One region of the Streptomonospora nanhaiensis genome, then DNA from elsewhere that is predicted to be linked to it. Evidence: riboswitches for the same ligand, from Rfam matches in the RefSeq annotation. Region 1 holds a riboswitch; each other region holds the start of a gene.

Region 1 (2,191 bases):
TGGACCTGGTGTGGGTGGCGCTGGCCGGGACCGGCGTGCTGCTGCTGGGCCGCAGCGACGGCGCGGTCTCGCCGGCCGGAGTGCTGTTCGCGCTGCTGGCCGGGGCCATGTGGGCGGCCTACATCCTGCTCAGCGCCGCGACCGGGCGCAGGTTCTCCGGCATGTCGGGGCTGGCCGTGGCCGGCGTGGTGGCCGCGGTGCTGGTGGCCCCGGCCGGGATCGCCGAGGGCGGCACCGCCCTGCTGGACCCCGGGATGCTGCTGCTGGGGCTGGCGATCGGGCTGCTGTCGTCGGTGGTGCCCTACACGCTGGAGTTGCAGGCGCTGCGCCGGATGCCGCCCCGGGTGTTCGGAATCCTGATGAGCCTGGAGCCGGCGGTGGCGGCGCTGGTGGGCATGGTGCTGCTGGGCCAGTGGCTGTCGGGCTGGCAGTGGCTGGCGATCGGCTGCGTGGTGGCGGCCAGCGCCGGGGCCACCCGGCGGCCGGGCGCCCCCCGCGCCGCCGAGGCGCCCTCCGGCCCGGAGGCCTCCGGCGGCGCGGCGGCCGCCCGCGGCGGGGAGGCCCCGGACCCCGACTAGGTGCGCGCGGGCACGGGCGCGGGCGGGGCCGCCGTCCGCGCCTTCGGGCTGCCCTCCTACCACTCCCCCGCCCCCGGATTCCACCCCGACACTCCATGGATTGCGGTTGTCGCGAACCCCAGGCACAACATGTAGTATCTCGGGCGCTGGTGGTTCATCGGGGCGCACACCCCGGTGAGGCAAGAGGGAACCCGGTGCGAATCCGGGACTGCCCCGCAGCGGTATGCGGGAAACGGCGCCGCGCGCACCCCACGGGGGCGGGCGGACGCCGCCGAACGCCGCCATGACGCACTGGCGCCTCGCGCGCTGGGAAGCGGCGGCCGTAGGAGGGGCGCTGGACTGTCCGCCCTGAGCCCGCGAGTCCGAAGACCTGCCACCGGTGTGCGCGCAAACCGGCGCGCACCGCAACGGGGCCTCGCGGGCGGGCCGCCGTGCTCGTCCGCCGTGCCCTGGGCGGGTCTCCCTTCCCGGGCGGCCGTGCGGACGCGTGCGCTCCGACCCCCGCCGGTCCCACCGGATCAGCGTCTAACCAGGTTGGAGCCATCCATGACCCTCGACACCGCACTGCCCGCCGCATCCTCCGCCGCCGCCGACCGGGCCGAGCCCGGTCAGCGGGTGGCGGCGGCCGTGGCGATGGCGTGCGCCGGTCTGCCCGGGGCCGATCCCGGACCGGTGGTAGCCGAGGCGCGGCGCGCCCTCTACCCCGGCATCAGCGCGGCCGAGGTGGACGAGGCGCTGGTGATGGCCGCCCGCGCGTTCGTTGAGGCCGACCCGGTGTACTCGCGGGTGGCGGCGCGGCTGCTGCTGGACACCCTGCGCCGCGAGGCGCTGAGCTTCGTCTCCGGGCACCCCGACACCGCCGGGCAGGACGACATGCCCGCGCGCTACCCGGGCTACCTGGCGGCCTACGTGGCGCGCGGGGTGGAGCTGGGCCAGCTCGACCCGCGCCTGGCCGACTTCGACCTGGAGCGGCTGGGCGCCGCGCTGCGGCCCGAGCGCGACCTGGAGTTCACGCTGCTGGGGTTGCAGACCCTCTACGACCGCTACTTCCTGCACCACCGGGGCACCCGCTACGAGCTGCCGCAGGCGTTCTTCATGCGGATCGCCATGGGGCTGGCCCTGGGCGAGGACGACCGCGAGGCGCGCGCGGTGGAGTTCTACGACCTGCTGTCCTCGTTCGACTTCATGTGCTCCACGCCGACCCTGTTCAACTCCGGCACGCCCCGGCCGCAGCTGTCGTCGTGCTTCCTGACGACGGTGGAGGACGACCTGAAGTCGATCTTCCACTCCATCAGCAACAACGCGCTGCTGTCGAAGTACTCCGGCGGCCTGGGCAACGACTGGACCCCGGTGCGCGGGATCGGCGCCCACATCCGCGGCACCAACGGCTCCAGCCAGGGCGTGGTGCCGTTCCTCAAGATCGCCAACGACACCGCCGTGGCGGTCAACCAGGGCGGCAAGCGCAAGGGCGCGGTGTGCGCCTACCTGGAGACCTGGCACATCGACATCGAGGAGTTCCTCGACCTGCGCAAGAACACCGGCGACGAGCGGCGCCGCACCCACGACATGAACACCGCCAACTGGGTGCCCGACCTGTTCCTGCGCCGGGTGGA
Region 2 (2,191 bases), 5.2 Mb from region 1:
GAGCGCGCCGGCGACCACCCCGCGTCCGCCGACCGCGGCTCACCGGACGGCGGCTCGCCCGGCCGGCCCGGCACGGCCGGGTAGCGCCGCGGGCCTGCGCCCCACCGGAGTGCTCCGCCGGCGGCCGCGTCCCGGCCGTCCGGCGGGGCCGCCCGAACGCCTCAGTGCGTGGCCGCCAGCGAACGCGCGTAGTTCACCGACTGCATCACCTGCATCACCGTCTGCGGGCTGCGCGCCGGCACCATCGTCGAGTGGAACACCCCGTTGCCCTGCACGGTGACCTGCACCGAACCCTGGGTCTTCTCCTCCTTCATGAGCAGGAAGAGCAGACCCAGCAGCCCCAGGCCGCACGCCCAGATGAAGATCACCAGGCTGATCACCGTCAGCACGACCCCCGTGGTCGACACGCCCGTGGTGGTGTGGGTCATGTCCGAGGCGTTCCAGGTGCTGCCCTTGATCGGGAACCGCCCGGCGGGCGTGATCACCGTGGTCTGGGTGATCGAGATGTCGCCGATGGTGGTGAGGATGGCCTCGCTCTCGGGAACGGGAGCGTACGGAGCCTGGTAACCCCCGGTCTGCTGGTTGTAGGGCACCATCGCCCCGGAGGAGTAGTCGCCGGCGGGGTAGCCGCCGGAGGGCGTCCCGGGCTGGGCGTAGGGGTCGCCCTGCGGGTACTGCTGGTAGGGGTCGCCGGAGCCCGGCGGGGGTTCGGGATAGCTCATAGCACCTGATTCTCGCAAAGGCGGGGGTGCGGCGGTACTTGCTTGGACGCCGCTCCGGCGTGGCCGGGGCCGCACCGGCGGCCCGGCACCGGCCCGCACCCGCACCGTCTGTCAGGATGAAGCCGCGACGGCGCGAAGGAACGCGGTGCGAATCCGCGGCTGTCCCGCAACTGTCACGGTCCGCGCAGCCTATCGGCGCCGACCCCAGCCAGGAACTTCCGCCGCCGTACCTGTCCAGTGCCGGGGCGAGGACCCCGCTTCTGCGAACGAAGGGCCCGCACGTGGCGACCATTCTGCTGCTGTCCACCGCCGACACCGAGCTGCTGGCCGCGCGGGCGGCCGGGGCCGGCTACCGCACCGCCAACCCCGCCCGCACCGACCCCGCCGACCTCCCCGGCCTCCTCGCGGGCGCCGACCTCGCCGTGGTGCGGATCCTGGGCGGCAGCGAGTCCTGGCCCGGGGGCCTGGAGCGGCTGCGCGCCTCGGGCGTTCCGCTGGTCGCCCTGGGCGGCGAGGCCGCCCTCGACGCCGAGATGCTCGCGCTGTCCACCGTCCCGGCGGGTGTGGCCACCGAGGCCCACGCCTACCTGCGCGAGGGCGGCGTGGCCAACCTCCGCGAACTCGCCCGCTTCCTCTCCGACACCGTGCTGCTGACCGGCGAGGGGTTCGCCCCGCCCGAGCCCATGCCCGAGTACGGCGTGCACGAGCGGGCCGCCCGCGCCGAACCCGGAGCCGACCGCCCCACGGTCGCCGTGGTCTTCTACCGGGCGCACGAACTCTCCGGCAACACCGCGTTCGTCGACACCCTGTGCGCGGCGATCGAGGACGCCGGCGGCGCGGCCCTGCCGGTGTTCTCCGGCTCGCTGCGCGGGCTCACCCGCGCCACCACCCCCGGCCTGTTCGCGCTGCTGGACTCCGCCGACGCCGTGGTCACCACCGTGCTGGCCGCCGGCGGCGCCGTCGCGGCCAACGCCTCCGGCGGCGGCGACGAAGACGCCTGGGACGCCGGCGCGCTCGCCGCCCTGGACGTCCCCGTCATCCAGGGCCTGGTCCTGACCACCGGCCGGGAGCGCTGGCAGGCCTCCGACGCCGCCCTGACCCCCATGGACGCCGGCATGCAGGTGGCCATCCCCGAGTTCGACGGCCGTCTCATCAGCGTGCCGTTCTCCTTCAAGGAGGTCGCCGACGACAGCGGCATCCCCGTCTACGTCGCCGACCCCGAACGCGCCGCCCGCGTCGCCGGGATCGCCGTGCGCCACGCCCGCCTGCGCTCGGTGCCGCCCGAGCGCAGGCGCCTGGGGGTGCTGCTGTCGGCCTACCCCACCAAGCACTCCCGGGTGGGCAACGCCGTGGGCCTGGACACCCCCGCCTCGGCCGTGCGCCTCCTGCGCGACCTCGCCGCCCGCGGCTACGACCTCGGCCCCGACGACTCCCTGTGGCGCCCGCCTGCCGCAGGCGAGGACCGCCGC
Region 3 (2,191 bases), 5.3 Mb from region 1:
CAGGCGGCCAGCGCCATGGCGGCGCGGGCGGTGACGATGTCGGCGCGCAGGCCGTCGACGTCGAAGGCCGCGCACACGGCGGTGACCTGGCGCAGCGCGGCGTCGGTGAGCACCACGCCGGGCAGGCGCTCGCGGGCGGCGCGGATGCGTTCGGCGAGGTCGGCTTCGTCGTCGGCGTAGGCGGCGGCGAAGGAGCCGGGATCGGCCTCGAAGGCCAGCCGGCGGCGCACGACCTCGGCCCGCTGGGCGGGGTCGCGGGTGGCGGCGACCTCGACGGTGAGGCCGAAGCGGTCCAGCAGCTGCGGGCGGAGTTCGCCCTCCTCGGGGTTCATGGTGCCCACGAGCAGGAAGCGCGCCGCGTGGCGCACAGACACGCCTTCGCGCTCGACATGGGAGGTGCCCATGGCGGCGGCGTCCAGCAGCAGGTCGACGAGGTGGTCGTGCAGCAGGTTGACCTCGTCGACGTAGAGGAGGCCGCGGTGGGCGTCGGCGAGCAGGCCGGGCTCGAACGCCCTGACCCCCTCGGTGAGCGCGCGCTCCAGGTCGAGCGCGCCGACCAGCCGGTCCTCGCTGGCGCCCACCGGCAGCTCCACGAGCCGGGCGGGGCGCTCGGCCGGGGCCGCGCCGGGGACGTGGGGGCCGTCGGGGCAGCCGGGGTCGGGGGCGGCGGGGTCGCAGGCGAAGCGGCAGCCCTCGACCACGGCGATGGAGGGCAGCAGCGCCGCCAGGGCGCGCACCACGGTCGACTTGGCGGTGCCCTTCTCGCCGCGGACCAGCACGCCGCCCACGGCCGGCGACACGGCGTTGAGCAGCAGCGCCAGCTTGAGGTCGGCCATGCCGACGACCGCGCTGAAGGGATAGCGAGCAGGAGCGCTCACGCGGGTCAGTCCTTCCTCGGGAGTCCACGCCCACAGGGGTCGGTCGCGGTGCCGCGCAGTCTCCTGGCTTCCAGATCGCCGCTCCCCCGCCGCCTTCCCACCGGGGTCCGGCAGTGGCGTGCGTGGCGGGGTCGCTTCCTGGTCACAGTGGCGGGTCCGTCCCGGATTCGCACCGGGTTCCTGCTGTCGCGGCGGGCCCTGGACGAACCGGGGCGTGCGCCGCGATCGGGGCACCGCGCACCAGCGTCTCACACCGGCCTCCGCGCGCCCGCACCGCAGTCGCCCCGGGGCGCGGGGGGTGCCGGGGCAGGCGGGGGACGGTGAGGGCGCCGCCTTGCGCGCGGCCGGGCCGGTGGGGTGGGATGGCCGCGCCGACGGGGCGATGAGTCGAGGAGGGCACCGGCCGTGGACGAGGAGATCACCTACCGCTCCGCCCGCGACCTGGCGCGGATGCTGCGCGCGCGGGAGGTGTCGGCCCGCGAGGTGGTGGGCGCGCACCTGGCGCGGATCGAGGCGGTGAACCCGAGGGTCAACGCGGTGGTGACGCTGTGCGCCGAGCGGGCCATGGACGAGGCGGCGGCCGCCGACGAGCGGCTGGCCTCGGGCGCCGAGGTGGGGCCGCTGCACGGGCTGCCGGTCGCGCACAAGGACGCCCACGAGACCGCCGGGGTGCGCACGACGTTCGGTTCGCCGCTGTTCGCCGGCAACGTGCCCCGGCGCGACGAACTGGTGGTGGAGCGGATGCGCGCGGCGGGCGCGATCACCGTGGGCAAGACCAACACCCCGGAGTTCTCGGCGGGCTCGCACACGTTCAACCCGGTGTTCGGGCTGACGCGCAACCCCTACGACCTGACCCGGTCGGCCGGGGGCAGCAGCGGCGGGGCCGCCGCCGCGCTGGCGGCCGGCATGCACCCGCTGTGCGACGGCTCGGACATGGGCGGGTCGCTGCGCAACCCGGCGGCGTTCAACAACGTGGTGGGGCTGCGGCCCTCGCCGGGGCGGGTGCCCCGCCACCCCGCCCCGCTGGGGTGGTCGACGCTGGGCGTGCAGGGGCCCATGGCGCGGGAGGTGGCCGACGCCGCGCTGCTGCTGTCGGTGATGGCCGGGCCCGACCCGCGCAGCCCGATCGCGGTGCCCGAGCCGGGTGCGGGGTTCGCCGAGCCGCTGGAGCGCGACCTGCGCGGTCTGCGGGTGGCCTGGACCCCCGACCTGGGCGGGGCGGCGGTGTGCGAGCGGGCCGTGGTGGAGGCGCTCGCCCCGGTGCCGCGGGTGCTGGCGGACCTGGGCTGCGTGGTGGCCGAGGACTCCCCCGA
Region 4 (2,191 bases), 5.9 Mb from region 1:
CGCCCGAGGACACCCCCAGCAGCAGCGGGTCGGCCAGCGGGTTGCGCACCAGCGTCTGGAGCACCAGCCCCACCCCGGCCAGGCCCGCGCCCACGAGCGCGGCCAGCAGCACGCGGGGCAGGCGCGCCGTGACCACGATGGCCTCGGTGGCGGGCGGCCAGTCGGGCGGCACGAGCCCGGGGGCCGCCTGGTGGAGGAGGATGCGCCAGGTGTCGGCGGCCGAGATCCCGACCGAGCCCGCGCCCACGCCCAGCGTCATCGCCAGCGGAAGGGCGGCCAGCAGCAGCGCCAGCGCCACCGGGAGCGGGAGCCGGCCGCGCCGGGTGGGGACGGCGGCGGGACGGGATCGGCCGGGCGGTGGCCCCGGCGGGGCCGGGGCGGCGGGGGTGCCGCCGGGGGCGCGCGGTGCGGCGGGGGTGTCGGCGGTGTCGGCCATCCCCGCTCAGAACGCCTCGGGGTGGAGCTGCTCGGCGATGCGGGTGACCGCGTCGCCCACCCGGACGCCCACGACAGTGGAGGACAGCGGCAGCTCGGCGAACCGCTCCCGGCGCACAGCGGGCGCGTGGGCCAGGGCGGGCTGGGCCAGCACCGCCCGGCGCTTGTCCTCGACGGTGGTGGACCCGTAGTCGTAGAAGAGGATCGCCTCGGGGTCGCGGGCGGCGGCCTGCTCGATGGAGACGTCGGCGAACACGTCGTCCACGTCGGAGAACACGTTGCGCCCGCCGGCGGAGGCGATCATGTCGTCGGCGATCCCGGCGCCGCCGGAGGTGAAGACGGTGGCGTCGAGGGAGTCCACCACCAGCACGTCCACCGGGTCGGTGCCCGCCAGCCGGGCCTCGACCGAGGCGACCTCGGCCTCGATGTCGGCGACGAGTTCGTCGGCGCGCTCCTCCACGCCGAAGAGGCGGCCGATGTTGCGGATCTCGGTGCCGACCGTGTCCAGGTCGACGTCCGTGGCGCACTGCTCGACGGAGGCGTAGGTGGTCATGCCGGCCGCCTCCAGCGCGTCGCGGCCCCGGCCCTCGGCGGGGTCGAAGGCGCTGGCCGCGAACCCGGCGTAGACGAAGTCGGGCTCGGCGGCCAGCAGCGCCTCGTAGGAGGGGTAGCGCTCGGCGAGCACGGGGACGGACGCGTAGTCCTCGCGCAGCTCGGGCAGGACCGCGTCGTCCAGGAACGCGGTGCCCACCATCCGGTCGGCCAGGCCCAGGGCGAGCATGATCTCGGCGACGTGCTGGTTCATGGCCACCGCCCGCTGCGGCGGCGCGGAAACGGTGACCTCGCGCCCGCACTCGCGCACGGTGACGGGGTAGCCCTCGGCCGGGGCGCCGCCGCCGGCGCCCGCGGCAGTGCCGCAGGCGCTGAGGGCGAGGACCACTCCGGCCGCGGCGGCGGCCGACCTGGCCGCCCGGCCCGGCCGGGCGGGGTGCGGGGAGGGAGGGGATGGGCGCACGTCTGGTCCTTCCGCGAGGCCGGGCGCGGCGCGCGGCGCGGCCCGCGGACGGGGGCACACGGGGGTGCCGCCGGCGCGCTCCGCCTCCGGGGTCCGCGCCCCTGGGTGACGAGTCGCGACGGGTCAGTGTCCTGACTCCCGGATCAGCGCCTGGCCCGGCCTTCCGGCGCGCGCGGCGCCGTGGCCGTGAGCGGGTTCGGCTCCCCGGTCACAGTGGCGGGACCGTGCCGGAGTCGCACCGGCTTCCTGTCGTCCCGTCGCCGTCCCAGGCTAGCGAGCGCCCGGCCGCGGCGGAGGGCCGGGGCCGCGGGCGGCGTCCGCACCGACTTGACCTCAAGTTAGGTAGAGGAATTATCGTCCGGTCTGTCGCAGGGAGCCGGTAGGAACGGCCGTGCGGCCGCCGACGACGACGAAAAGGGTGAAGCCGATGAGCATGGAGGTCAGCGCGTGGACATCGATGTACAACGCGATGCACGCGCAGGAGGACCGGCGGCCGTTCTCGTGGCCGACCCTGCGCCGGATCGGCCGGTTCGCCCGCCCGCACCGGCGCACCCTGGGCTGGTTCGTGCTGCTGAGCAGCGTGGTGGCGGCGCTGGCGGTGGCCACTCCCCTGCTGGCCGGGCGGATCGTCGACGCGATCGTCCACGGTGAGCCCTTCGACGTCGTGGTCGGCCTCGCCGCGCTGATCGCGGGCATCGCCGTCGCCGAGGCCGGGCTGGGCCTGCTCCAGCGGTGGCTGTC

Evidence for each region. A riboswitch is a leader RNA that binds a small molecule or an ion and turns the genes downstream of it on or off. The one in region 1 is predicted to bind cobalamin.
Region 2: another riboswitch for cobalamin. It lies ahead of cobN (cobaltochelatase subunit CobN); the one in region 1 lies ahead of HNR12_RS00025 (ribonucleoside-diphosphate reductase subunit alpha).
Region 3: another riboswitch for cobalamin. It lies ahead of HNR12_RS23395 (putative cobaltochelatase); the one in region 1 lies ahead of HNR12_RS00025 (ribonucleoside-diphosphate reductase subunit alpha).
Region 4: another riboswitch for cobalamin. It lies ahead of HNR12_RS25945 (ABC transporter substrate-binding protein); the one in region 1 lies ahead of HNR12_RS00025 (ribonucleoside-diphosphate reductase subunit alpha).

The regions. Positions count from the first base shown of each region.
Region 1 covers NZ_JACCFO010000001.1:12,771-14,961, reverse strand. The annotation lists gene HNR12_RS00030 (EamA family transporter) at 1-578, shown strand, start outside; cobalamin riboswitch at 712-970, shown strand; gene HNR12_RS00025 (ribonucleoside-diphosphate reductase subunit alpha) at 1,125-2,191, shown strand, end outside.
Region 2 covers NZ_JACCFO010000001.1:5,251,858-5,254,048, forward strand. The annotation lists gene HNR12_RS23345 (hypothetical protein) at 1-84, shown strand, start outside; gene HNR12_RS23350 (hypothetical protein) at 162-722, opposite strand; cobalamin riboswitch at 834-959, shown strand; gene cobN (cobaltochelatase subunit CobN) at 1,004-2,191, shown strand, end outside.
Region 3 covers NZ_JACCFO010000001.1:5,264,419-5,266,609, reverse strand. The annotation lists gene HNR12_RS23395 (putative cobaltochelatase) at 1-878, opposite strand, end outside; cobalamin riboswitch at 935-1,061, opposite strand; gene HNR12_RS23390 (amidase) at 1,284-2,191, shown strand, end outside.
Region 4 covers NZ_JACCFO010000001.1:5,896,798-5,898,988, reverse strand. The annotation lists gene HNR12_RS25950 (FecCD family ABC transporter permease) at 1-436, opposite strand, end outside; gene HNR12_RS25945 (ABC transporter substrate-binding protein) at 443-1,450, opposite strand; cobalamin riboswitch at 1,575-1,699, opposite strand; gene HNR12_RS25940 (ABC transporter ATP-binding protein) at 1,878-2,191, shown strand, end outside.